DNA from 2 places in the Janthinobacterium sp. 13 genome. Region 2 is predicted to be linked to the other one. Evidence: predicted binding sites of a transcription regulator. Region 2 holds the regulator's gene; the other holds the start of a gene.
The links. Region 2 encodes FNR, which switches genes on or off when oxygen is low (the NO sensors DNR and NnrR bind a similar motif). Its sites were predicted from a motif close to TTGATNNNNATCAA; they were not measured.
Positions count from the first base shown of each region.

Region 1: the regulator FNR is predicted to act here: its motif matches at 2,492-2,505, upstream of CLU94_RS05710 (DUF3079 domain-containing protein).

Region 1 covers NZ_PEEQ01000001.1:1,319,806-1,324,911, forward strand. The annotation lists gene CLU94_RS05695 (TetR/AcrR family transcriptional regulator) at 1-251, opposite strand, end outside; gene CLU94_RS05700 (MFS transporter) at 499-1,644, shown strand; gene CLU94_RS05705 (prolyl-tRNA synthetase associated domain-containing protein) at 1,648-2,142, opposite strand; gene CLU94_RS05710 (DUF3079 domain-containing protein) at 2,207-2,407, opposite strand; gene CLU94_RS05715 (hypothetical protein) at 2,545-3,003, opposite strand; gene CLU94_RS05720 (GNAT family N-acetyltransferase) at 3,032-3,439, opposite strand; gene CLU94_RS05725 (GNAT family N-acetyltransferase) at 3,576-4,037, opposite strand; gene CLU94_RS05730 (hypothetical protein) at 4,237-4,632, shown strand; gene CLU94_RS27925 (hypothetical protein) at 5,001-5,106, shown strand, end outside.
Region 2 covers NZ_PEEQ01000001.1:3,078,294-3,083,399, reverse strand. The annotation lists gene ccoO (cytochrome-c oxidase, cbb3-type subunit II) at 1-219, shown strand, start outside; gene CLU94_RS13610 (cbb3-type cytochrome oxidase subunit 3) at 221-424, shown strand; gene ccoP (cytochrome-c oxidase, cbb3-type subunit III) at 417-1,337, shown strand; gene ccoG (cytochrome c oxidase accessory protein CcoG) at 1,340-2,722, shown strand; gene CLU94_RS13595 (FixH family protein) at 2,825-3,349, shown strand; gene fnr (fumarate/nitrate reduction transcriptional regulator Fnr) at 3,353-4,111, opposite strand; gene CLU94_RS13585 (response regulator) at 4,361-5,106, shown strand, end outside.

The sequences.
Region 1 (5,106 bases), 1.8 Mb from region 2:
GCCAGGCCATCGTCCCACAGGCATTCCGTCACGCGCGCAAACGTGTCCAGATAGCATTGCGCCGCTTCGCGGAACAACGCTTCCTTCGAGCCGAACGCCGCATAAAAGCTGGGCGCGGAAATGCCGCCGCCCAGGCTCGCCTTGAGCTGACTCAAGGACGTCGATTCATATCCCTGCTGCCAGAATAAAAACATGGCCTGCTCGACCGCCGCTTGCCGGTCGAACGTGCGCGGCCGTCCCATTTGCGCCATCCATCGCTCCTTCTCATCTACCCATATGCCACTTACATACTACTCGATACAGAAGTCGTTGACAACGCGGCGCGCCATCGCCTATATTTATACCGATCGATACATATGTACCGCAACGACGGTCAGGGGCACTCCTGCGCCTGATCACTTGACAAGGATGTTTGCCGTGAATCACGCCACTATCACTACCGGAGCCAGCCCTGCGCTGGCCGACCGCCTCCCCGTCGCCGGCTTGCTGGCCCTGGCCATGACGGGTTTTATTTGCATCGTCACGGAAACCTTGCCCGCCGGCTTGTTGCAGCAGATCAGTACGGGACTCGGCATCAGCGCCGCGCTGGCCGGGCAAATGGTCACGGCCTATGCCCTCGGTTCCCTGCTGGCAGCCATTCCGCTCACCATCGCCACACGCGGCTGGCGCCGCCGCAACGTGCTGTTGCTGACCATCATCGGCTTTCTCGTGTTCAATACCGTCACGGCGCTGTCGTCCCACTACTGGCTGACCCTCGCGGCCCGCTTCTTTGCCGGCATGGCGGCCGGACTGGCGTGGAGCTTGCTGGCAGGCTACGCACGGCGCATGGTGGCGCCGCATCAGCAAGGCCGCGCCCTGGCGCTGGCCATGGTGGGCGCACCGGTCGCCCTGTCCCTGGGCGTGCCGCTGGGCACCTTGCTCGGTTCGCTCGTCGGCTGGCGCGCCGCGTTCTGGATCATTTCCGCGCTAACATTGATCCTGATCGCCTGGGTGCTGGCGAAGGTGCCGGACTACCCGGGCCAGTCCGTCCATGAACGCCTGCCCCTGCGCCGCGTCTTCACGACGCCGGGCGTGCGCCCCGTGCTGGCCGTCGTCATCGCCTGGATGCTGGCGCACAATATCCTCTACACCTACATCGCCCCGTTCGTGGCGCCGGCCGGATTGACGGAACGGGTGGACCTGGTCTTGCTCGTCTTCGGCGCCGCCGCCATGGCCGGCATCTGGATCACGGGCAAGCTGGTCGAGCGCCACCTGCGCGCCACCGTGCTGGCCAGCCTGGGCGCGTTCGCCGCCACGGCCCTCGTGCTGGGCATCGCGTCACAGTTTCCCATTGTCATTTACCTGGGCATGGCCGTCTGGGGCTTGTCTTTTGGCGGCGCGGCAACGCTGTTGCAGACGGCGCTGGCCGACACGGCCGGCAGCGGCGCCGACGTGGCCTTGTCGATGAATGTAGTGGCGTGGAATGGGGCCATCGCGGCAGCGGGCGTGGCAGGCGGCGCCTTGCTGGAAACCTGGGGCGCGGGCGCCTTCCCATGGGCCATGGTCAGCTTGCTGGTGCTGGCCTTTGCCATCGCCTGGTCTACCCGCGCGCATGGTTTCCGGCCGGGACGGCGCAGCGGCGGCGCGCCCGTGGCCGGGCATTGAGCATCAGGGAGCCGCGGGGACACTCATGATGAGGGGCACGTGTCCCGTATGCGCGAGGAAACGGACCAGGGTGGCATGCGACAGCGCCACCGTGGCCGTGTTGCGCAGCGGGTGGGCTTGCACAGAGTCCGCTTCCCACACGGCCTGGTCCAGCACCAGTTCCACCGCCTGCGCACTGTCATACAGCAAGGCAAACAGGCTGACGGAGCCAGGCGTGATGCCCAGGTGCTGCAGCAGGCGTTCGGGCGTAGCCATGCTCAGCTTACTGACTGGTAACAAGCGCCCCAGCGCCGCCAGGTCGATACGCTTGTCGAAAGGCACGATGACGAGGAAATGCCGGCGGCCCTTTGCATCGCGCACGAACAGATTCTTTACCATCAGGCCAGGCATGGCTGGCACGTGAATCAATGCTTCATCGATGGTGTGCACGGCCGGGTGCTCGACGAACTGGACATCGCCGGCGCTGCTTGCCAGCCAGCGGGACAGGGTTTCTTGCATGGAGGCTCCTCAGCGCGGACGCGATGAAGAGATTGTAGCGGCGCGCCGCGTGCTGCGCTTGCCGTCAAGGCGGGTTCTCGTCCTTGTCGGCCTTGTCGGCCGCCGCCAGCCCCCAGTCATTCCAGCCTTCGCCAAACAGCTCGATCGGATGCTGCGTGCGTTCGGAACCATTGCCGCAGCGCATGGCATCCGGCGGACAATACTTGTCGCAACCCCAGCAGATGCGTTCGGGGTTCTTCGGGTTTAAGGGAAAGGGCTTGGCCATGGGAGGCGATCGTGGTCCGTTGAGGGTTCCTTGTCGACTCTAGACCTGGCGCGGGGGGAGGTCAAACCAATTTCAGCTAGAAACTTGTCCAATATCAAGCTTGTGCAGATCGTGGAGCATCGGCATGGCGCCGCCCCCTACTCTTTATCTTTTCTGACGGATATGGCCACTTCCAGCACGATACGCGCCACATTGACGCCGCCGTCGGCGGCCGGCTGTGCCTTCAGTTCATCCAGCGCATAGACCATCGTCACCATGGCGCCAGGCACGAACAGGCTGATGTCTTGCTTGTGGTTTATGTAGATGCTTTCGTCCACTGTCGAGCCATCCGCCAGGCGCAAGGTGACGCTGTTGACCTGATCGCCACGGCGGCTGTCCTGGCCCGCGAAATACGTGCATTCGATGATGCCCGTCACGGTTTGCGTCGGGAGGCGCTTAGCCTCGATGCTTTCCCACCAGGCTACGGAAGCGAACAGGCCATGCCTGCCTTTCAGGCCCATGTGGGGCCTGGCACTGTCGAGGGTGAGGGCCTGGGTTTTGGTGACGCGGCCGGGATCTTTTGCCAGGGCTTCGGCGAGGGTATAGACGGGTTTCATCAGCTGCGGGAATTGTTAAAACGGTCGCTCAATGTTTGCGCCGGATGACGTAGGCATTGCCGGCAGGCTCGAAACCGAGCGTCGGATAGTAGGACATGGCGTCCGGGGCGGAGAGCAGTATCAAGGACACGTCGTCGCCGATGATGGCCTGAGTGCGCTTGACAAGTTCCTTGCCGATACCCAGGCCCTGGTACCGCTGGTCGACGGCCAGGTCCGACAGATAGCAGCAATACGCATAATCGGTCAGCGAGCGGGCCACCCCCACCAGCTCATTATCCACCCAAGCCGACAGCGAGAGGCAAGGTGCGGCGAACATGCGCGCGATTCTCGGGAGATTGTCGGTCGGACGCTTGATGCCGGATTGATCGAAGACACGGACGACATCGAGCGGATCGAGGGGGAAGTTATGGCGATATTCGACGGTGCTGTTTTTCATGGATTTAAAAGTGGAAAGTGATCGCGCATAGGAATAGCTCGTTTCTGCAAACTTTGCTCAGATTCGCATATGCATTGAATAGTATGCCAGTTGCGGGAGAGAAAGGCTGTTCCCGTCCCCACCGCGCATGTGACGCTCATTCCGATGCACGGAACTTCAAAAAGCGTTGGCCTTCATGCTCCACCTCGCGATCAAACAGGAAGCCGATTCTTGCCAGCCCCTTGACCCGAGTGCGGCTGGGTGGCAGCAGGATGCTGACCGGGCCAATGCCCAGTTCCAGCCGGCGGTGCATGAAATGGCGCGCCAACGCTGGCCCATGTCCCCAGAACCCGGGGAGCAATACCAGTGCCAGGTCTGCTTCGCCCCCTTCCTTCTGAAAACCGCCCCAGCCGGCAAACGCGCCATCCACCCGGATAGCCCACGGTCCATAGCCATTCGCTTGCCATTGCGCGTCCTTGCCTTTCGCCCATTCCGCAATAGCGCCATCCGTCCAACGTTCGGTGGCCAGTGGCATATGGCGGATGACATCCGGGTGATTCAACAGAAGGAGCCATTCTTCGTGGGGAATATCGGAAAGCGGGTGAAAAGTAAAAGCCATGTGCGTTCAGTCAGTTGAATGAGTAGCCGATGAACTTGTCATCGTGCCACGAAAAGTACGCACTCGCCAGTGGAGAACAAGAACGGTGGGGCCGGGATTGTTGACTGTAGAATGCAAAACCTTTCATATCTCTATCTGATATCGAACAGACTTGGCAAGGATTGTAAATATGTTGGCACCGTTACGTTTGAATAGACGCATGTACGCTTCCTTGGTCGTCGCCGTTTTTCTTGTTGCTGGCGTCTCATCGGCACTCGCGGCCACGCTTGACGAAGACCGGACACGCGGCGACATCCATGGCTTGTTTGAAATCAGGGAGGCCGCAGTACAGTTCATTGCAGCAGAGAACTCCAAAAATGGCACAAGTTGGCAAGTCCTGGAGCCGAACCGGAAGATTCTGGTGACAAAATGCGCGGCAGCTTTGCGTGTGAAATGGGTTCCGCAAAGCCACGGCCTGTCTGGATTCAATGTTGCCGTGAGTTGCGCCAAAACCGTCAATCCCGCGATACAGCATAAATGGGAAGTGTTTGTGCCGATCACCAAGGGCCAGTCGCGCATAAATGATCAACTCGGGGCATGCTCGAATGAATGCTAAGGGCAGGTACCTATCTGCCCCACGTGCTCAAGGACATTCGACCTGATCAGCATCACTCTGCCTGGCCGCTACCGCGTCCTCATTATCTGACGGAGATGCGGCATGTTCAATATGCGAAGTCTGCCGTTCGGATAGGGACTAAGGTTTTGGACAATGTCGAAGGTTGAACGGGCTACTTGAAAAAATTAGTGAGTCTTGCTACCTTGGTGACAGCTATAATTGAATAACATCCAATTAGAAACATAAAGCAGATTGGACAGTTTCAGCACTGATGTGTAGAGAGGAGGTCGGACTCCGCCTGTACGCTGTGCCTCAATTTTTCTCTTTCAGGCAGTTGGGCCAACATTTTCTTTAGTGAGTAACGCAACATGCGCATTTTTCTGACTAGCTTGGTGGTATTTTTAGTAAATTTTTTAATATTTTTTGTGATTGATGCATGGGCAAACGTAGAACTGGGATTTGGTGAAGCGGTGA
Region 2 (5,106 bases):
GTGCCCGAGTCGAACATGCCGTCCTACCCCTGGCTGGCGAAGACCAAGCTGGTGCCTGACGAGATCATGCCGAAGATGCGCGCCCTGAAACGCCTGGGCCAGCCGTACAGCGATGAAGAGATCGCCGCCGGCCCCGCGCAGCTGCAGGACAAGACGGAAGAAGACGCCCTGGTCGCCTATCTGCAAGGCCTCGGTACATTAATCAAAACAAGGAATTAGCATGGCAATCGAAAACCTGTTTGACAGCGCCAGCAGCGTCATGACGGTGGTTTCCTTTACGACGTTCGTGGGCATCCTGTGGTGGACGTTCAGCCGCAGCAACAGCGACTTCGACGCGGCGGCACGCCTGCCGTTCGCCGACGACGCGCTCGACTATCCGGCCGAGGCCGAAATGACCCTGGCGAAGGAGCATAACCATGGCTGACTTTACCAATGGCTTCTGGAATATCTACATCATCGTGCTGTCCCTGCTGGGCATCATCGGCTGCGGCGTGCTGCTGTACTCGCAGTCGAAAATCAAAGTGGTCGAGGGCGCCCCTGCTGACGGCACCACGGGCCACGTCTGGGACGAGGACTTGAAGGAACTCAATACGCCGATGCCGCGCTGGTGGATGTGGTTGTTCTACATCACCATCGTCTTCTCGCTGGCCTACCTGTTCCTGTATCCGGGCCTGGGCAACTATGCCGGCAGCCTGGGCTGGAAATCGACGGGCCAGTACGAGGAAGAGCTGAAGAAGGCGGAAGCCGACTACGGTCCCCTGTTCAACAAGTACCTGAGCCAGGACTTGAAGACGGTGGCCGCCGATCCGCAGGCGCAAGCCATCGGCCAGCGCCTGTTCCTGACCTACTGCGCGCAATGCCACGGTTCGGATGCGCGCGGCAACAAGGGCTTCCCCAACCTGACGGACAAGGACTGGCTGTATGGCGGCGAACCCGACATCATCAAGACCACCATCATGCACGGCCGCAATGGGCAAATGCCACCGATGGGCGCCGCCCTGGGCTCCGAAAAGGATGTCGAGAACGTGGCCCATTATGTGCTGAGCCTGTCCGGCTCGACCTCGGATCCCGTCAAGTCCGTGCTGGGCAAGGCCAAGTTCGGTGCCTGCATGGCCTGTCATGGCGCCGATGCCAAGGGTAACCAGATGCTGGGCGCGCCGAACCTGACGGACAAGACCTGGCTGTACGGCGGCAGCGCCGACACCATCATGGAAACCGTACGCAAGGGACGCAGCAACACCATGCCGGCCTTCAGCGATTTCCTCGGCGAATCCAAGGTACACGTGCTGTCGGCGTATGTCTGGAGCCTGTCGAATCCGCAGGCACCCGCAAAGTAAAAATGGAACCTCAAGTCATCAAGATGTATGCGGCCCGCGAGCAAATCTACCCTCGCGAGGCCAAAGGACGCTACGCTACCTGGCGATGGGTATGCGTATGGCTTACCCAGCTCGCGTTCTACGGCTTGCCGTGGTTGACCTGGAATGGCAGGCAAGCCCTGCTGTTCGATTTGACCACGCGCAAGTTCTACATTTTCGGCGTCGTGCTGTGGCCCCAGGATTTCATCTATCTGGCGGCCCTGCTGATCATCTGTGCGTATTTGTTGTTCCTCGTCACGGCCATTGCCGGGCGGGTGTGGTGCGGGTTCTCTTGCCCGCAAACGGTATACACGGAAATTTTCCTGTGGGTCGAACGCCGCATCGAGGGCACGCGCAGTGCGCGCATGGCCCTCGACAAGCAGGGCCCCTCCGTGCGCAAGGCGTTCAAGAAGACGGCCAAGCACCTGGTATGGGGCGCCATCGCCCTGTGGACGGGCTTTACCTTTGTCGGCTACTTCACGCCGATCAAGGAACTGGCGCAGTCGGTGACCACGCTGAACTTCGGTCCCTGGGAATGGTTCTGGGTCTTGTTCTACAGTCTGGCAACCTACGGCAACGCGGGCTGGCTGCGCGAGCAGGTGTGCAAATACATGTGCCCCTACGCGCGCTTCCAGAGCGCCATGTTCGACCAGGACACCCTGATCATCACCTACGATGCCAAGCGCGGCGAACCACGTGGCGCCATGAGCAAGAAGGCCGGCAACAACGACAAGCTGGGCGATTGCATCGACTGTACCCTGTGCGTGCAGGTGTGTCCGACCGGTATCGATATCCGTAACGGCCTGCAGTATGAATGCATCGGTTGCGCCGCTTGCGTCGATGCCTGCAACAGCGTGATGGACAAGGTCGACCGGCCACGGGGACTGGTACGCTACAGTACCGACCATGCGATGGAAAACAACTTCAATTCGAAGCAGATACGCCAGCGCGCCATGCGCCCGCGCGTCTTGATCTACACGTCCATCCTGGCCCTGATCATCATCGCCGTGTGTACTTCGCTGGCCCTGCGCACGCCCCTGAAAATGGACGTGATCCGCGACCGCGGTTCGATGGGACGCGAAGTGGAAGACGGCATGATCGAAAACGTCTACCGCCTGCAGATCATGAACACGTCGGAGCAAAGCCAGCATTTCAAAATCAGCGCTTCCGGCTTGCCGGGCCTGACCTTGCTGACGCGCGAAGAAGTGACCTTGCAGCCGACGGAAACGCTGGGTTGGCCGATCCGCCTGCGCGTGCCGCACGGCGTGGGAGAGAAGGGCTCGAACAAGATTGCGATCGAATTGCAATCTCTGGACGACCCATCGCTGCATGTGCGTGAAAGCGCGGTATTCATCGTGCCACGTTAACAAGGAAAGGCGGACGGGGACCGGGTGCCCTCGCCGCCGCCACGAAGTTGCAGGAAGGCCGGTCCCCATGCGGGGACTGGCTGATTAAACAGGAGAAATACCATGTCCGACAGTCTGAAACTGCAAGCACCCGTTGCACCGTGGTACAAGCATCGCTGGCCATGGCTGCTGATGATCGGCCCCGGCCTGTCCGTGGTCGTCGGCAGCTTCATGGGCTATATCGCGTTTACGCAGCCCGATGCGCTGGTGGTGGGCGATTATTACAAGCAGGGCAAGGCGATCAACCAGGATTTGAAGCGCGACACGATCGCCAGCGACCTGGCGATGGATACGCGCCTGTCGTATGACGTCGCTGCAGCGCGCCTGACCGGTTCCGTGCACAGCTTCGGCAAGGCCTATCAGGCGCCTTTGCAGTTGCACCTGGCGCATGCGACCCTGCCGGAAAAGGATATCAAGGTGCTGGTGCAGCCCGACGCAGCCGGCAATTTTTCCGTGGCGCTGCCGATGCTCGAGCGCAGCCGCTGGCAAGTGCTGGTGGAAAACGACAAACGCGAGTGGCGCCTGTCCGGCATCTGGACCTGGCCCCTGCAACGCAGCATCGCGCTGCATGCGGACGAGGAACTGTAAGTCTTATTTGCAGACGTCCGTGCCAGCCGTAATGGCTTTTAACTTGGCCGGCTGCAGGATTTCAATTTCCCGGTTGGAGACGCGCAGCCAGCCTTCCTTCTTGAACTTCGACAGCAGGCGGCTGACGCTCTCGATGGTCAGGCCCAGGTAGTTGCCGATTTCCTCGCGCGACATGCGCAGCTGGAAATTGCTGCCCGAATAGCCGCGCGCTTCATAGCGCGACGCCAGGTTGACGATGAAGGCGGCAAAGCGCTGCGTCGCCTGCATATTGCCCAGCAACAGCATGACGCTTTGCTCGCGCGTGATTTCCTGGCTCATCATGCGGTGGAAATGGCGCAGCAGGGTCGGCATGTTGCCCAGCAATTGTTCCAGGCTGGAAAACGGGATTTCACACACTTCGCTGTCTTCCAGCGCCACCGCGTTACAGTGGTGGCGGTCGGCGCTGATGGCGTCCATGCCCAGCAGTTCACCCGCCATCTGGAAGCCCGTCACCTGCTCTTCGCCGCCCGGATTGATCTGGTACGTCTTGAAATGCCCTAGGCGGATCGCATACAGGTTCTGGAACGAGTCGCCGATACGGAACAGCGAGGCGCCGCGCACGATCTTGCGGCGGCGGCCGATGATCTGGTCCAGCCTGTCCATGTCGCCCACATCGAGGCCCATCGGCAGGCACAATTGATGCATGCTGCAGGTCGAGCATCGCGCACGCAACGCCTCCACGTTCACGGTGGGCAAGGTTGGAGTGAGTAGCGCTTCAGTCATGTCGGTACCTTTTAGAAAATGCAACAACAAGTTTACTGCATACAGCCGCATACAGGGTTGCCGTATGCCAATTTCACCGTAAATTCGGCGAATAAACGACGTCCAGCCTTTAATTATATGGCAACATCGTCAAAAGCCCGCACGGGGCGGGCAATTTGCGCGGCGGCGCTTGCCAAGCTGGGGCATTGATAGGAAAATTCCTGACAGCATTATCTGCCGCCTGTGCCGCCCGGTACTGAAAAGGAAATCATGAAGCCTCTCGGCATTAAAGCAAAAGTCGCGCTGGCCACCAGCCTGACCTCGATCGCCATGATCGCGCTGGTCACCATGATCCAGGTGCAGCACATGCGCGACGACTTCACCCGAGTACTGCTGAGCCAGCAATCGTCCCTGATCACCCGCACCGCCGCCGAACTCGACGACAAGCTGGGCATGCTGCTGCAGATCGTCACCCTGACGGCCCGACAGCAGCCGCCGGAATTGATCGCCCGGCCCGCCCAATTGCGCGAATACTATTCGCGCCGCTCGATGCTGGTGCTGTTCGATGACGTGCTGGTGCTCGACGCGCATGGCGCCGTCGTGGCCGACATGCCGGAGGTGGCGGGGCGCGCCGGCATCAACGTCGCCGAGCGCGAGTATTTCCAGACCGTCCTGCGCACGCGCCAGCCCATGATCACCGAACCGATGCTGGGCAAGTCGAGCGGCATGCCCATCGTGCAGATGGTGGCGCCCGTGCTGGCCGCCGATGGCCAGGTGGCCGGCGTGGTGATCGGCGTGCTGCGCCTGTACAAGGACAACCTGCTGGGCCGCCTGCGCTCGGAAAAGATCGGCAAGAGCGGCTATTACTTCATCCTCACGCGCGGCGCCGTGCCGCGCTACGTGCTGCACCCCGATACCAGCCGCTTGCTGCAACCGCGCAAGCCGAACGCCAACCTGACGACGACCCAGCTGCTGAAGGAAGATGGCGAAGGCAGCATGGTCAGCACCAACAGCCG